One region of the Thermovirga lienii genome, then DNA from elsewhere that is predicted to be linked to it. Evidence: riboswitches for the same ligand, from Rfam matches in the RefSeq annotation. Region 1 holds a riboswitch; the other holds the start of a gene.
The links. Region 1 has a riboswitch for cyclic di-GMP ahead of V7Z69_RS03775 (C45 family autoproteolytic acyltransferase/hydolase). Riboswitches for the same ligand answer to the same signal wherever they lie in the genome.

Region 1 (5,335 bases):
ATCATCGTCGTCGTCATCGTCATCATCATCATCGTCATCGTCGTCATCATCGTCGTCGCCGAACGGCTCGTCATCGTCGTCGTCATCGTCGCCTTCTTCAGCTATAGGCACGAAGCAAACACCAAGTCGCATCAAAAAATCTAAATGCTTCTGTGCTTCCTCCAACGTCACCAGATCCCAGTCACACTGAATCAATTGACCTTCTTCATCGTAAAGCTGAGGTACTTCCATCACCTCAACATTGCTAGGTCCAGCTATAGGCTTTACATCCCTGAAGGCATAGGCCATATAACTAGGAGTAAACAACCTCGTTACAGCCACGTAAAAAAGCACGGCAAACACCACAAACCTCTTAAACTTACTACCTGATATACTAACTCTCCTAGGCCTCATCTCTCTCACCCTCTCTTGGCGCAGCAGCACCAATCGGAAACTTCAGCTAACAACTTGTTAATATGTAAATTGGTACCTTTTTACCTTTTTGTCTAGCCAAATACATTTGCCGCCTTTCGGCAGCCAAGTTGTTAAGATGTTCAACTGAGTAGTTTAGCTAGATAATTTATTATAACTCTGTTTTGCCATTCATGCAAATACCAAAATCCAAAATTATTACTCTCCCAGCGCCTGCTGAAGGGCCAAAAGAGCTGAAAGGTTGTGTTGGACGTAATCTATCCGAATATCAAAATTAGCAAAACTTCTCCTTACTCCTCCGATCGACCTAGAGGGATTCTTCAAATGCATGGCCCATGAAGGCCCTATCTGCATCCTCAACAAAAAACCCCCTCCGAGCCTGAAGGTTTTCAGAATATCTTTCCCTTCCTCCTCCAATCCAGCCCTTTTAGCCATCCTGTAGGCCGCGCCTATTCCTTCCATCCTAGTTGCAGCCGGAGTAGACCTGGGATTTTTCCCAAACCCTCCTATCCAGTCGGGATAATATGAATCCTTGTGCTGAGCATCGCTTATGACTTTCGCCAACCTCAAAGCGTGCTTCAAGAAAACTCCTTCTTTGTCGTAACCACTGCGGGAAAGCTCATCCATTCCGTAAAGCAGCCAGTGGTCATGAGGAAGCTCCATATCCTGTTTCTTGCCATCCCTTATCTCGATAATATATCTTGCACCCCTTGCTGCCCCTTTAAGCCATTTATCCGAGTTTTCATCGTCCAACCTTCCCAGCATCGCCAACGCAAAAATAGCTTCGCCAGGGTAGTACACCGAGCGGAAATCAGACACCTCCCCCTCGGGAAAGACTTGCTTGTGTATATAGAACCTACCTGATTCATCTTGAACGGAAAGTATCCACTCTCCCATCCTCTTTACCAATGGCATATATCTATTGTCACCTGTGGCCTCCATGTATTTAGCCAAACTCAGGACAGCCAGCCCATTACCCCCGAGCTTCACATAATCCCCCTCGACCAGGCATGCCATCTCCTCTCCATTTTTTCTGAAGGTTTTCACCTTGCTCAACATGTACTCTATGGCTCTTTTGGCTCCCTTTAGGACCTTTTTATCTCCAGTTTTCTCATAATACTGAAGCATGGAAAATATGGTCCCAGCATGCCGCAACATGTTATAACCGCCTTTGCTTCTGTCCTTGATGGGATCATAAACGTAAGTAAATTTACCCTTTGAATCCACGTTCCTTAGCAAGTAGTAAGCCGCAAGCCTTGTGGACTCAGCGATATCTTGATCTTCATACGAATCATATATTGGGCTTCCCCTGTACAGACGCTGTGCTCTCGAACCATCCCAAAAAACGCTCTCCGTTCTGAAGGCCACATAATCTGCTCTTTTAGTCTCCAACATGGACCTTATCATTTTTTCAGCCGAAAGGTCGCCCCACAGTCCTATGGACGGAGGTTGCAATATTCCATTATCCTTCACTATTTTCTTTGCCAGCACATCTTCTGGCGTAAATATGCAATTATCACAGCCTGGAAAGGCAAGTCCCCAAAGTCCTCTCTCTATGGGCAAGGGCTTTTGAATATTGGCCATCCTCCTGAACTCCATATCCCTTAAAACGTAGACCTTGAACCACCGAACATCAGACAAGTTGACCTTTTTCTCCCTCAGCCGGTTCACAGCATCTGCCAAAGCCACATATATATCGCTTCCCACTCCGTAAGACGTGACGTTTATGCTTTTTCCGTTGCTGACACTCAAAAGTACCAGTTTTTCACTGCCTTTCTCCTTGGCCTGTTTTGAGGCGGCACCACCATTCCTCAAAAGCGAAAGAGTTTTTTCAACCAGCTCTTTCTCGTTGAAGAATACCGGTTCTGTGCTTGAGGACAGAATCTTACCCCAAGGAATGCTACCGCCAGCGAACCCAACACCCACCAAAGGTGTTATCATCATTAGAGACAAAAAAACGACGCTAAACACTACAGCTATTAAATTGCACCTTGATACTTTCAACCTCATCACTCCCAGATGGCTACGGCACCAGATCCCATATGACGCAATGACGTAGCAGCTTTAGTCCACATAATTATAATACACTCTGCTAAAGTTTTGACTATAAAAATCAATGACAATACTTGACAAAAACAAAATAAGTGCCATAATTAAGCATAGGGTTAGTGTTTGTCGGAATAAGAGAATCCGAAAGGGCAAAACCGCCGAAAGGCGGTGGCGCAAAGCCAAGGGTCTAAAGCCTTTAAAGGCCATGACAGCCAGGCTGCCGAAGATTCCAAAATAAGGAATAGTGCGGTGTGGCGCCTTTCGGATTCAAATCTGAAAGGCGCTTTTTTGAGGCTTTTTGTTAAGAACAGAAAAATTCAACAAAACTGATCCTTTAGAAAAACCCGAAAGGGCAAAACCGTCGAAAGGCGGCGACGCAAAGCCGAGGGTCTAAAGCCTTTAAAGGCCATGACAGCCAGGCTGCCGAAGGTAGAGAACATATCCTTTCCTCCCTTCAGGCCGCCTGGCGAGAGAACGAAAAGATCGCTGGGGGGCGACGAGGAAATGAAACACCTCCTTAAGAATAAAACAGCAAAGTTCGTTGCCACACTTATAATTCTCCTGCTTTTGGTTGCGGAAGCCGCAGAATCCTGCACGCTGTGGGCCGCGACAGGATCTGCAACCAGCGGCAATATCACCATATTGGCCAAGAATCGAGACTGGAAGCCTACTCAAAAACATTATTTAAGGAAAGTTACACCAACCCAAGGTTATTCATACGTGGGTCTTTTCGCGGTGGATGAAAATGGATCAGGTTTAAAGGCTGGGGTCAACGAAAAGGGCTTAGCGGTGGTAACAGCTACCGTTTCCGTTGTACCAAAGGATAAAAGGAAAACCAAGGACAAGGACGCCCTCTCCTCACACAAGATCCTCACTTCTTTCTCATCGGTGGATGAGGTGCTGGCAAACCTTGACAGGTTCAAAAGAGTTTCCTTCTACATGATCGCAGACAAAGAAAAGATCGCCGTCGTCGAGGTGGCTCCCGGAGGCAAGAACACCGTAAGAGTAGTGGATGACGGCTTCATAGCCCAAACCAATCACTACATCTCGCCAAAAATGCAAAGATACAACATAAAAATCCCATCCAGCAGCAAAACGCGTTACGAACGTATAATAAGCCTATTGCAGGCCAAGGCGGGAAACTTGACCATGGAGGACTTTGTGGCCTTCAGCAACGACCAAAGCGCAGGCCCCGATGAGAGCATCTTCCGCACCGGAAGCTCTCCTAAAAGATCTCAAACCGTGGCCCAATGGATAATCGCCATTCCTAAGGGGGACAGTCCCAGGCTGTATGTAACCATGAAGGACCCAGGGAAGCCCTTCCGAGCGTTTTCTGGTGCTCTAGAACCCACCTTCTGGAGGGGTGACGTTGCCAAGGCCGCTAAGGTTGACGGCTAAGCTAACGTCAGGACGTAGATTCTATCTCTCTTATCTTCTCTTCAAAACCATAGATAGTCCCGTCAAGTTCTTCGACGGTCCTGTCAAGGTACTCCATTCCTAAAAACTCGTATCCTTTTGGTAAATGGTTGGCAAATCTTTTTACCTTTAACAAGGCCTTCAAATAATTTTTCTCAAAAAGATTTATCACTTCCGCCGCAGTCAAGGCATCAGCCCTACCGTCCCACATAAAGAGCTGAGCCATCTCCAGGTTTTCCCCTATCTCCATTTCTCCATACCATATATCGGCAAGCACCTTTCTAAACCTTTCTCTTTCTCCAGGAGGCGCCAATTCCTTTATAGCCCTCTCGATGATCTTGAGGTCTCTCCTCAGCTCCTCCTCGACATATCTTTCATTGACCACGGGAAGAGAGAACCTGGCAATGAACTTTGCCTCATCCTCCAAGGTCCTCTGTTTTCTCAAAAGTTTCCCGTAATCTGGCATAAGGACTACGGACGCTCTTTCTAACGGCGCCTTCATCAATGCCTTGAATATGTTCTTGGTGCTGGCGCTTCGCTGCTCAAAAGGAGAATCCTTTAGCCAGGTTACAAACCCCTTGTCAAAAAGCCCTTTTCTACCTGCTCGACCAGCCATCTGCAGAAATTCATTCTTGCTTATAGGCTCTCTGTCGTGATACCTCACAAGCTGTGCAAAGACCGCGTATTTGGCAGGAAGATTAACCCCTAGAGAGAGCGCGTTGGTTCCTACGACTACGTCCAGAAGTCTCTCCCTGAAAGCAGCCTCGACCAAAAGTTTTTCCTTAGGCAACATCCCACCATGGTACATCCCCACTCCTCTCAAAAGAGGCATGTGGACTTTATCCACCCCTAGAATCTCGGCTATCTCGTATATTCTCTTCTTTTCTGCCTTGCCCTTGTGCTTCCTGCGCTTCGCTATCCTGTATGCCAGCTCCATAGTGCCCTTTTGAGAAAAAACGAAAACCAATGCATCCTTGACTTTGTCAATGGTCATCGGCTTCTGAGGCAAAAAAACAAGTTCTGTCACTCTTTTTTTGCCTTCGTAAAGTTCAAACGTTCGCCCTGTTATCCTGTTCAAGTACTTTCTTACTTCGCTGCTTCCACCAAAGGTAGCGGACATAACGAGCATTTTGGAGTCTGGATGGGTGCTGCTTACTCCGTCTATGTACGCTCTTGCTCTTTCGGGATCGCCAAAAATGTAGTGAAATTCATCTATGACCACCCTGAGGTTCGGCCTGCTGGCATACTTGAGAGTGTATATCTCCTGGGTACAGCAAAGCACAGAAGCGTCTTCGTTCTTCTTAAAGTCTCCCGTCTCTATTCCAACGTCAAAGCCCATTTTGCGCAGGTCAAGGTATCTTTCATTGCTCAGTGCCTTTATCGGCGCAGTGAATATAACTTTTTCTACATTAGGAGTAGTTGTTTGACCTTCTAAATTAAGCAGACCAGCCCAAAGATA
Region 2 (9,495 bases), on a different contig from region 1:
GTGCTGAACATTATCACCTTGACCGTTGGATTGGCCTCCAAGATGCCCCTAAGGGCCGTTATGCCATCCATGACGGGCATTTCTATGTCCAAGGTCACCACGTGGGGTGCAAGTTTTTTGACCTTCTCTATGGCATCTAAACCGTTTCGGGCTTTTCCTACTATTTCTATATCCTCTTCGGAGGACAGCATGTCCTCCAATATGAGCCTCATGAGAGCGGAGTTGTCCACTATGAGGACTTTTATCTTTTCCGTTTTCATACATTCCTCCCGGTGCAATTAAGTTTGCCAAACTTCACTAAAAGTATATGTAAAAGGTCGATATTAAACAGCAACCCTTCAAAATTGCCTTCCACTGCTCATGAAACAGCCCTGCAACAAAAGGCAGAACAAATCAATGAGGGAAAGGTTGTCCTTTGGGATTATACCTTGCAACCTGGCAGTTTCAAAGGCTTCGTACAGGTCTTCCCAGCTGTTTAGATGAGCCTCTGCGAAGGAGGCGAGGTCTTCTTCCGAGGTGATACCTGCGTTTTTTAAAAAAGGTTCCAGCTTATTGATCCAGTCTTCTTTCACCTCATATGAATTAGTTATGGCCAGGAGGTTTTCTTCTGCCAACTCTACCCAACGTTGTGTTATGCCGCTTGGTATGATGCTCAAGGCAGATTCTATGTCCTCCTTGGATAGCAAGGAGGAACTTGTGTGGTCTTCTTCTACATGTGGTGTTTCTTTAAGGCTAGCATCCACTTTTGCTTCTTGTTGTACGTAGGGTTTGTCATTGAAGAAGTTCTCTATATGGCTTATTTGTTCTTTCATGACAGCAATGGATTCTTCATCTGATGGATTTGCCTCAGTAGATGCAATGAGCGAGCTCAACCCATGGTGCAGTACGGTGTCCACAACAAAAACCATGGTCTTACCCTTAAGGTCTTGCCACTCAGGAAGGCCTTGGCGCTTTCTTTTGAGTTTTGCGGGTATCTTCAGGGGCCTTCCTTTGATATGTTCTTGTTGTCCCTTTTTAACGTCGAATTGTTCAATGATGAAATCCTTTGCCGTATCCATGTCTTTTGGGAGGTAAAGTATAATGTTCACAGCAAGTTCTTTTTCGTTTAAACTCTTGAAGTTTAAGGAGTAAATGGGGACCCCCCTAGCTGCAAGCCCTTTCTCAACAAGCTTTTGGATCATGAAAAAAGAGTCTTCATAACCTTTCAACGGTATGGGCCCCCTTTGTGTCTTTTAGCTTATCTTGAATTTGTTCATCTCACCTATCAGCTTTTCTGCCATCTCGGAGAGACCTTGGCTTGAGGCGGAGAACTCCTCTGCCTGAGCTGCCTGTTCTTCCGCCGTAGCTGAGAGATGGTTTATGGATTCTTCCACGATCCTTCGTCCCTCGTTGAAGGTCTTCAAAGCCTCCTCTATTTTGGAGTAGAGGGAGGCTAGCTCCTCCATGGCTTTTCCTACCTGGTTTCCTTCTTCTTTTGCTCTTTCAGCGTCGCTTCTTATGGTTTCGAAGGCTTCCCTGGTTTGATCTATGGCTTCTATGCCCTTTGCTGTAGTCTCATTGGATTTCGATAGGGATTTTTCTGCCTTCTGTACGCGAGGCTGTATCTCCTCTATGTAGGAATGGATCTGCTGGGCTGCGTTGGAGGATTCCTCTGCAAGTTTTCGGACCTCTTCTGCAACCACGGCGAACCCTCTTCCGGCATCACCTGCGCGGGCGGCCTCTATGGCAGCGTTCAGGGCAAGAAGGTTGGTCTGGTCTGCTATGGAGGATATGGTTTGAGCCATTCCTATTATCTTAGACATGCTCTCTGTGACCTCTTTGAAGGAGCTGTTTACTTCCGTTGATATTTCATCCAGTTCCTTCACAGTGGATTCACTCTGCCTCACAAGTTCAGCGCCTTTTTGTGTTGCTTGAAGCTGCTCATCGTGGAGAGCCTTTAGCTTCTCCATCAAGGACTCCATGTTTTGTACGAGGTCTCCAACCTGTTCTATTTGTTGAGCTATGGTGCCCAGTATATTCGATTGCTTTTCTATGGCGTTTCGGACCTTCTGTACTTGATTTATGCTTTCCTCAGCACCTCTTCCCGTTTCGTCAGCCCCTGCTGCTACTTCCTGGGCTGAGGCCGCAAGCTCCTCTGCTAGGGAGCTTACGTTGGATATCATCTCCCTCAGGTTCTTCATGGTATCCAATATGGACCTTTGAAGGAGGGATACTTCCTCGCCGTTGAACTTGTTGAATTTGGCTTCTCTGAAGTCCCCTTCTCCCATCTTTTGAGCGATGCCCGTTATCTCAACTATCGGCTGTGCGAGACGCCTTCCGAACACCACTCCCAGGGATGCTGCCACCAGAAGGGCAAGGAGGGAGACACCCGAGATCTTCAAGAGGAGGTTGCGTATTTGGGCTGTAATAAGGGCCTTGGGTACTGCATAGCCTATCTTTAGTCCGCTTGGGGTCTCTTGAATGGATACGTAGAAGTTACCTATAACTTTCACATCTCCGACGGCCTCGAGGAAGGAAGCTATCTCTTTTGCATCATTTTCGTCGATGGTCCCCGTTGAAGAATCCAGTTTGGGATGAGCTATAACTTTATTGCCAGGGGACAACACAAACTTGAAGGAGCCATTTCCTTCCCCTCGGTTTTTGATGAAATCGCTGAAAGCTTCGATGTTGATGTCAATGCCCGCCACTCCTAAAAGTATCTCCTGTTGATCCTTTTTGCTCTTTACCATTACTGGTTCGGCGTAGGTAACCACCGCTCTCTTGCCCATTGGAGTGCTTACAATCCTTGGATCAGTCCATATGGCCTTCTTTTTCTTCGTTGGAACAAAGAACCATTGGGCTTGTGAAGAGGTTTCTGTGAAGCCGTTTTTGTCCACCGTTAAGGAAGTGTCGGTATTGATCTCCCATTTGCCATCGGCTTTTTTGGCTACCGCGGCGCCTGTAATGTTCTTCTTGCCTATCAGCGGGGAGTTGAAGTAGAAGTATAACTTCTCTGCCCATGGGGCATCTTGGGCCACGGAGATCAGGCCGTAAGAAAGGTTGCCTGCGTAGTAGTCCTCAAGCTCTGGGGAGGCCAGCCAACCATCGGGATTGACCTTTTCTGCAACGCTCCTGTTGACTATGACGACCGGGGATTTGAGATGAGTTCCGTAATTTTCTAGTTCCATGGACAGGTGCCTTACAGTTAGGTCTATATTGTTTTTGAGGTTTTCTTTTTGTAATGCATAGATCTGAAAACCTACGATTAGCAAGACCGCAAGGACCACGATCAGTCCCGAGATTATTATTGAAGCTGCCGTCTGCTGCCACAGTTTCCGCAAGGTGCACCACTCCTCCTAGATATTTTCATTATAGTATCTTCCTAAAGTTAGATCTGATATACAGTATAATTAGTGGGTGTGATGTAAACAACCTATGCTTCCCTGTCAACGAGAGAGGAGAGGATTAGTCTAATTTCTTCGACTTTTCTGAAAGCTTCGTCGTAGGATATGGAGAAGATGTTTTTGTTGCCTTCGTAGGCTTCTATATGTTCTTCTTTGACCTTGAGTTTCACGTTGCGGCCAAAGGCGCGCAGTGTTCCTTCCAGGATTTGGGCCACCCATTTGAGGTTCCCTATATTGTACTCATGGTGGGCGTAGGAGAGCTTGGCCTGTTTTGCAGGAGTCTCTGATGTGTACAGCGTTGGTTTTCTCGTCGGAGCAACTGGTGGTTTTCTCTCTATTCTTCCTTGGTCGTCCATACTAAAGGCCTCCTTTTCGCATTTGTCTAAAATGTATCCCATTTGGATGATCTTTAAAAGAGGTTTTGTGAAATTGACCCTTCGGGTCTAATCTTTATTCCCATTTCGGCCGATAAGGTATGTAGGATGAATTGCAGACGGATCCAGGGAGGGAACCGTAGATGGCTAGAGTAAACCACGGAGGGATATGTTTTACCTTACAGGGCTATGCGCCTGCTCAAGAGGATCAGGCAGAAGTCCTGGCAGATGGTGTGCTTGATCTGGAAGAGCCCGTTGTGGAACAGGATGAGCTGTGGGATTTGGAAGAACCCTTGGAAGTTGCCCCCCTTGACCCCTTTCATATTGAAATAAGAAAGTTCCCATTGTTGACTCCGGAGGAGGAAAAAATGCTGGCCAAAAAGATTCAAGAAGAGGGTGACCGTGAGGCCTTCGAGAGGTTTGTTTTGGGCAACCTCAGATTGGTCATTGCGTGCGCCAAAAAGGCCAAAGAGAGAGTGGGGCAGGACCAAAGTATTCTCTCCTTTATGGACTTGGTTCAGGAGGGGATCATAGGGCTAATGATAGCAGTTAGCCGCTTTGACTACAAAAAGGGGACCAGGTTCAGTACCTACGGAGTTCCTTGGATATACCAGCGGATGAAGGTGGCTTTACTGCAGCATCGAAGGGGAATGAGCGTGCCTGGATATGCAGGGCTTTCCGCCAGGGCCTATGCTGAGCAAGTGAGGGCTTTCAAGTCTGGGGAAAGGTTAGAGCTCCCTGATGGGGTGGACCTTGATAGGATCAGATCTCTTGCCGTCATATCGGACGTTGCCCTTTCCATAGATTTCGCCGATGGTGATGAGCAGGGCAGCTTCTCGGTCAGCCCAGAGGCTCTTAAGGGAAACAGTGCTGTAGGCTACGAGGAAACGGACCCGGAGGAAGTGCTTGAGAGGACCTTTTTCAGGGATGAGTTCTTGAGCCTTTTGAGGAAAGAGCTTTCTTGCGACGAATACGACATACTGTGCAGGAGGTTTGGCTTGGGGAACTACACCAGTCCCCATAAGCTCTCCGACATAGCTGAAGCTTACGGGAAAAGTTCAGAGTACATAAGGGGAGTGGTTAACGGGGTAATCAAGAAACTCAAAGAGAGTAACTTGCTTAAAATGTTCTGCCAGACTTGGGGTGTGGCGTGATTCATTTTTGATTGGAGGGTATGAGAATGAGCAGTATCGTGGTTTTCAGTCTCAAAGATGAAAGATACGGTGTGCCCATAGAGAAGGTCAGGGAGATATTGCCCCTGATGAAGGTGACTTCTGTTCCAGGCACCCCCCACTACTTTAAAGGGTTTCTGAACGTTAGAGGGGAGCTTATCTCCCTCATAGACCTGAGAAAGTTCGCTGGCATGGAGGAGCTGGATGACCTTTCCATGGCCAGGATTCTAATATTGAGTTCCGATGAAGGGGTGACCCAGGGCATCATGGTCGACGAGGTCTCCAATATAGTGGAGCTTCCCTGGCAGGATCTGCAGCCCATAGACGAAGGAAAAGGCAGTTGCGGCATACCCAAGGAGTTCTTGAAAGGAATACTTATAGACGGTTCGGAGATAATAGTTGTGCTGGACGTTGATAGCTTGCTTTCAGGGGAGAAGAAGGAGCCCCGCGAGGAAGTCGTAGGTCGTTGAAGTTATTCTTTTTCGTCCTTGGGTCCTTTGGAGCATAGATAGCTTATGGCCATCAATGTAGCGAACCAGTAGGCCATGAAGGACGCTATCAAAAGCTGAGTGGTCTTGCTTCTACCCTCGAGGTGCACCATCTTGTCCCTATAGTCTATGGGCCTTATAGTGCCCTTCTTGGGGTCATAGAAGAACCGAATGGCAGGGTAGTATGTTTTTGTGCCGTTGTTGGAGGTCTTTTGCTGCCATATTTTCCATGCAGCGCCTGTGGGGTCTATACGTTCTATGAAAACGTCTCCGACGCCGTACGTCTGGGGCACGATGAGCCGCCTGCTTTCGCCTTTTTCGATCATCGTTTGCAGCATGATGTCCAATGCAGGGAGGCGAAACTTGAGAGATGAGTAGTCGGACGCATCAATGTACTTGCCGCTTGCGTCCACGAAAGCTGGCTCAGAAAGATTGTTTTCTTGCTCTGGCTTGTTGATTTGACTCAATAAATTCACCCCCTGAATTTTAAGGAGGACGGCCAGGACTGTGTCACAAGAAAAAAGAAACAACAGACCTTCCTCAAAGAAAAAGGTTAAGAGTTCATCAGGAAGGAAACAAGGATACAAGATGGCCTCTTGGCAAAAGGAGATACAGAAAGCAGCGTGCCGAGAGAAGGACCTGGAGGGGTTCAATGCCTTTATGGAGGCTCTGGTGGACTTGCTTGGAAGGTTTCAAGGTGAGACCTTCATCATCAAGGGAGACAGCAGGGAATTTAATCTCTTTTGTTCTCCAATGGACTTTCTCTTCGTTCTGCAGAAGGTGACAAAGAAGAGAGGGTATGCGGGAGCGTCCTCACTGATCTTTTTTGTAAACCAAAGTGTGCCGTCTATAAAATTATGTTTAAAGGTGTATGATCTATATGATATGATAAAGTCAGAAAGAGCGATGCCTTTTGAGGAGGAAGTCAAAGAAGGCTTTTTTCTTTCCCTCTTGGAGGCTTTAAGGGGCATTGAGGGTTCCTTTCCCGACAAGGAACTGCTGACGAAGGTTTTTCTCCGATCGTTGGGGAAGACTTAAGCGGCTGTTAGTTCAATCTCTGATAGTTGGGGATGTTGGCTATGATGGGGGTTAGAAAGGACGGAATGGGGCCTTTGGTCCCTGCGGATTACATAAAAAGGCTCAGGTTGAGCTTGGGGTTGACTCAGGCTCAGTTTGCGGTCCTTCTCGAGGTGGGCAGCGTAACGGTATCTCACTGGGAGAAGGATGGCATGGATGGTGCCAGAAACTCAAGTTATGTCAACCTCAAAACTCTTGTAGGGTTACTGCGTCAGGCCATGGAGCATCCTGAGATGTTGAATCTCGAAAAGCTGTTGAAGTACTTGGATTTGGCGTCCCGGCACGAGTTGGTGGTTCACTATCTTCCCTTTGAAGATTTGGTTGCTCAGGAGTTATTGAGCGTCATCAACAGTGGGAGCGTGACGGGCGTAGTCGTTGCCCTGCTTCTGGACACAGAATTGGTTCGCCAAGGAAGGCCTACCCCTTATGAAAAGATTGTGTCTATAGAGGATAAAGGTCCAGCCCTAGGAGGCGGACTCCAGGAGGACGGCCTTTTGGACCAGATAGTGCGCCGCAGGAAAAATGACCTTGAAGATGCGGGTTCCTCCTAAATTAAAGCACGTATTTCTTCCAAGCTTTTTGATATTAGATCTATGTTCACGGAGCCTGGTTTTTCCCCATCGGGAATGCTAGAACAAACCAGCTGAAGAGACCATAGGTCGTTTCCCTCATCGAAAGGTTCTTCTCCGTATTCCGTGTAGAGTTGGTTTAATCCCTCGTGTAGGCGTATGAAAATCTCTTCTAGATTCTTGCTGCATCCAGAGAGCTTTGCTTCATCCAAAAGGAGCGCAGCACGATTCAAAGAGGGGTTGTTTTCGAGGTGCTTCAGCTTTTCATGGGGGAGGCTTTCTGCGACCAGCCTAATCAAGTGTCCCAGGCTGTGATGGTGCGGTGGTTTTATCTCTGGGGGGAAGATGCTTTCCCACAGAGATACAGCCTTTATGACCAAAGATGACACTTCTTCAACTCTGCGCAGGTAATAAGGATTTCGACTGCAAATGATGGGGACTCTTATAGTTTTACCTATAGCGAAAAAATAATCTTTTTGCACTTTTATTCCCCCTAATTTGGATAAGAGCCTAGCAGGGGGCGGATTAGATCGCCGGCAGCCAGGCTGTCATAGCGCGAAATGTGCGCCTTAGACCCTGGGCTTTGCGCCGCAGGCCTTCGCCTGCTTTGCCCTTATCGGCTTTTGGCTTACAAACTATATATAGGGGAGTATATTACTATCCCAACGAACAGTCAATAAGGCGAGTTAATTTTAGAAATTTTCAAAACATACTGCTAAAAAATAAAAGGGGCAGATATAATCTGCCCCTTTTTATGCTTTTGTGTTTATATAGCCTTATCTCAGAAGCTGGAGCACCTGCTGCGGCAGCTGGTTTGCCTGGCTCAGCATGGCGCTTGCGGCCTGCATGAGGATCTGGTTCTTGGTGAATTCGGTCATTTCTGCTGCCATGTCCACGTCCCTTATGCGGCTTTCCGCGGAAGTAAGGTTTGTGCTTGCCGTGGTCAGGTTGTTGATGGTGTGCTCCAAGCGGTTCTGGTAGGCACCCAGAGCAGCTCTCTGTTCAGAGACCTGGTTCAAGGCGTTGTCTATTATGGTGATGGACCTTGCGGCGCTCTCTCTGTCGGTTACCAGGACCTTGTCCACGCCCAAAGCTGCGGCGGACATGTTGCCCAAGTCTATGCTCATCTTCTCGCCCTCGTTGGCTCCTATCTGGAAGACTGCTGAGTTGGAAGTGATGTGTACATTGGTCTCGAAGGACGAAGAGTCAGCGGTTATGGACCAGCTCTTAGTGGTGCTGTTCCAGGAAATGCTTGCGTTGGCCATCTTGTCGAACTCTATGTCCACGTTGGGGTCGATGACGCCTACAAGGGTGTTTCCGGTAAGTTCCACGTTGCTTGCTACCACTGCTCCGGTGTTGGAGTCGGTAACGTCAACGGAGAAGCGGTTTTCCTGGCTTTCCTGGATCACGTTGAGGCCCAAGGCGGTGATTATGGAGTCGCTTCCGACGAAGTTGAGCTCCCCGGCCTTACCTGCCACCGCGCTGCTGAACACCAAGGTTCCGGCGATGGAGTAGGGGGAGTTCTCCGTTACTTCGCTGGAGGAGATGAACTGCACGAAGTTGTTTGCATCAGCGGAGGACACGTAGTTTTTCTGCCCCAAGGTCTCCGCTATGGCCTGGTTGAACTTGGTAGCAGCCTGCTCCAAGGTGTCGTCGGCATAAAGGGTAACTGTGGCCTTTTTGCCGTCGCCCTGGACGATGGTTATGGTCTGAGGATCCTCCAGCAAGTTTACTCCACCCGTTCCCTGGAACTGGGCAAGGTCTTTGAGTTTGGTGTTACCTGTTGCCACCGTACCCTCAGGTAGGCCACTTGCCACAGTGAACTGGAACGCAGGGGATTCATCCACCAGATAGGTGTCAAAGTCCATCTGGATGGCGCCGTCGTAGAGGACGTTGTTGCTGTCCACCTGGTACATGTAGAAGTTCTTGTCGGAAGCGCCATCAAGGGCACCATCGGTGAAGCTGAAGTAGTAATTGTTGGTTCCGTCGGTTATCCTGACTACATCACCGTTTGTAAGGCCGCCAGTATCCCAATCCCACAGGGTCAGAGCAGCCTTGTCTCCCACCGATGCGGTATTGATGTCGAAGGACATATTACCTAAGTTTACTCCGGAGATGATGTTATCGGCGCCATCAAAGTTTGTTGCGTTGGAATCAACGCCTGTTAGGTTGACCGAGCCGCTCGTCCAGGTTCCGTCGTTCTGCATGGCCCGGTACTCTACGGCTAGGTCAAGGGTGTTGGCGTCACTGTCCTTACCGGTTACTTCTATTGACATGGTGAGATACGATAAGTTGGATGATGCCAAGTCGAGAGTTAAAATATCATCGACAGACATAAACCCGTTCGGGTCGTTGAGGTTATACCCCACAGGCATACTGGCTGCGGCAACGTTGTTGGAGGTTATGACGCTGTAAGTTCCGCCGGCCATCTG

Region 2: linked by a shared signal. The riboswitch ahead of V7Z69_RS02480 (hypothetical protein) and the one ahead of V7Z69_RS03775 (C45 family autoproteolytic acyltransferase/hydolase) in region 1 are both predicted to bind cyclic di-GMP.

What each region holds. Positions count from the first base shown of each region.
Region 1 is NZ_DAITZW010000006.1:55,219-60,553, forward strand. It holds partial or broken gene V7Z69_RS03765 (hypothetical protein) at 1-393, opposite strand, end outside; gene V7Z69_RS03770 (hypothetical protein) at 610-2,355, opposite strand; cyclic di-GMP riboswitch class I at 2,599-2,685, shown strand; cyclic di-GMP riboswitch class I at 2,802-2,888, shown strand; gene V7Z69_RS03775 (C45 family autoproteolytic acyltransferase/hydolase) at 2,869-3,858, shown strand; gene V7Z69_RS03780 (DEAD/DEAH box helicase) at 3,866-5,335, opposite strand, start outside.
Region 2 is NZ_DAITZW010000004.1:319-9,813, reverse strand. It holds gene V7Z69_RS02525 (protein-glutamate methylesterase/protein-glutamine glutaminase) at 1-260, opposite strand, end outside; gene V7Z69_RS02520 (hypothetical protein) at 339-1,208, opposite strand; gene V7Z69_RS02515 (methyl-accepting chemotaxis protein) at 1,233-3,320, opposite strand; gene V7Z69_RS02510 (hypothetical protein) at 3,413-3,739, opposite strand; gene V7Z69_RS02505 (sigma-70 family RNA polymerase sigma factor) at 3,901-4,911, shown strand; gene V7Z69_RS02500 (chemotaxis protein CheW) at 4,938-5,399, shown strand; gene V7Z69_RS02495 (hypothetical protein) at 5,402-5,884, opposite strand; gene V7Z69_RS02490 (hypothetical protein) at 5,925-6,455, shown strand; gene V7Z69_RS02485 (helix-turn-helix domain-containing protein) at 6,488-7,045, shown strand; gene V7Z69_RS02480 (hypothetical protein) at 7,042-7,545, opposite strand; cyclic di-GMP riboswitch class I at 7,596-7,685, opposite strand; partial or broken gene V7Z69_RS02475 (flagellin) at 7,840-9,495, opposite strand, start outside.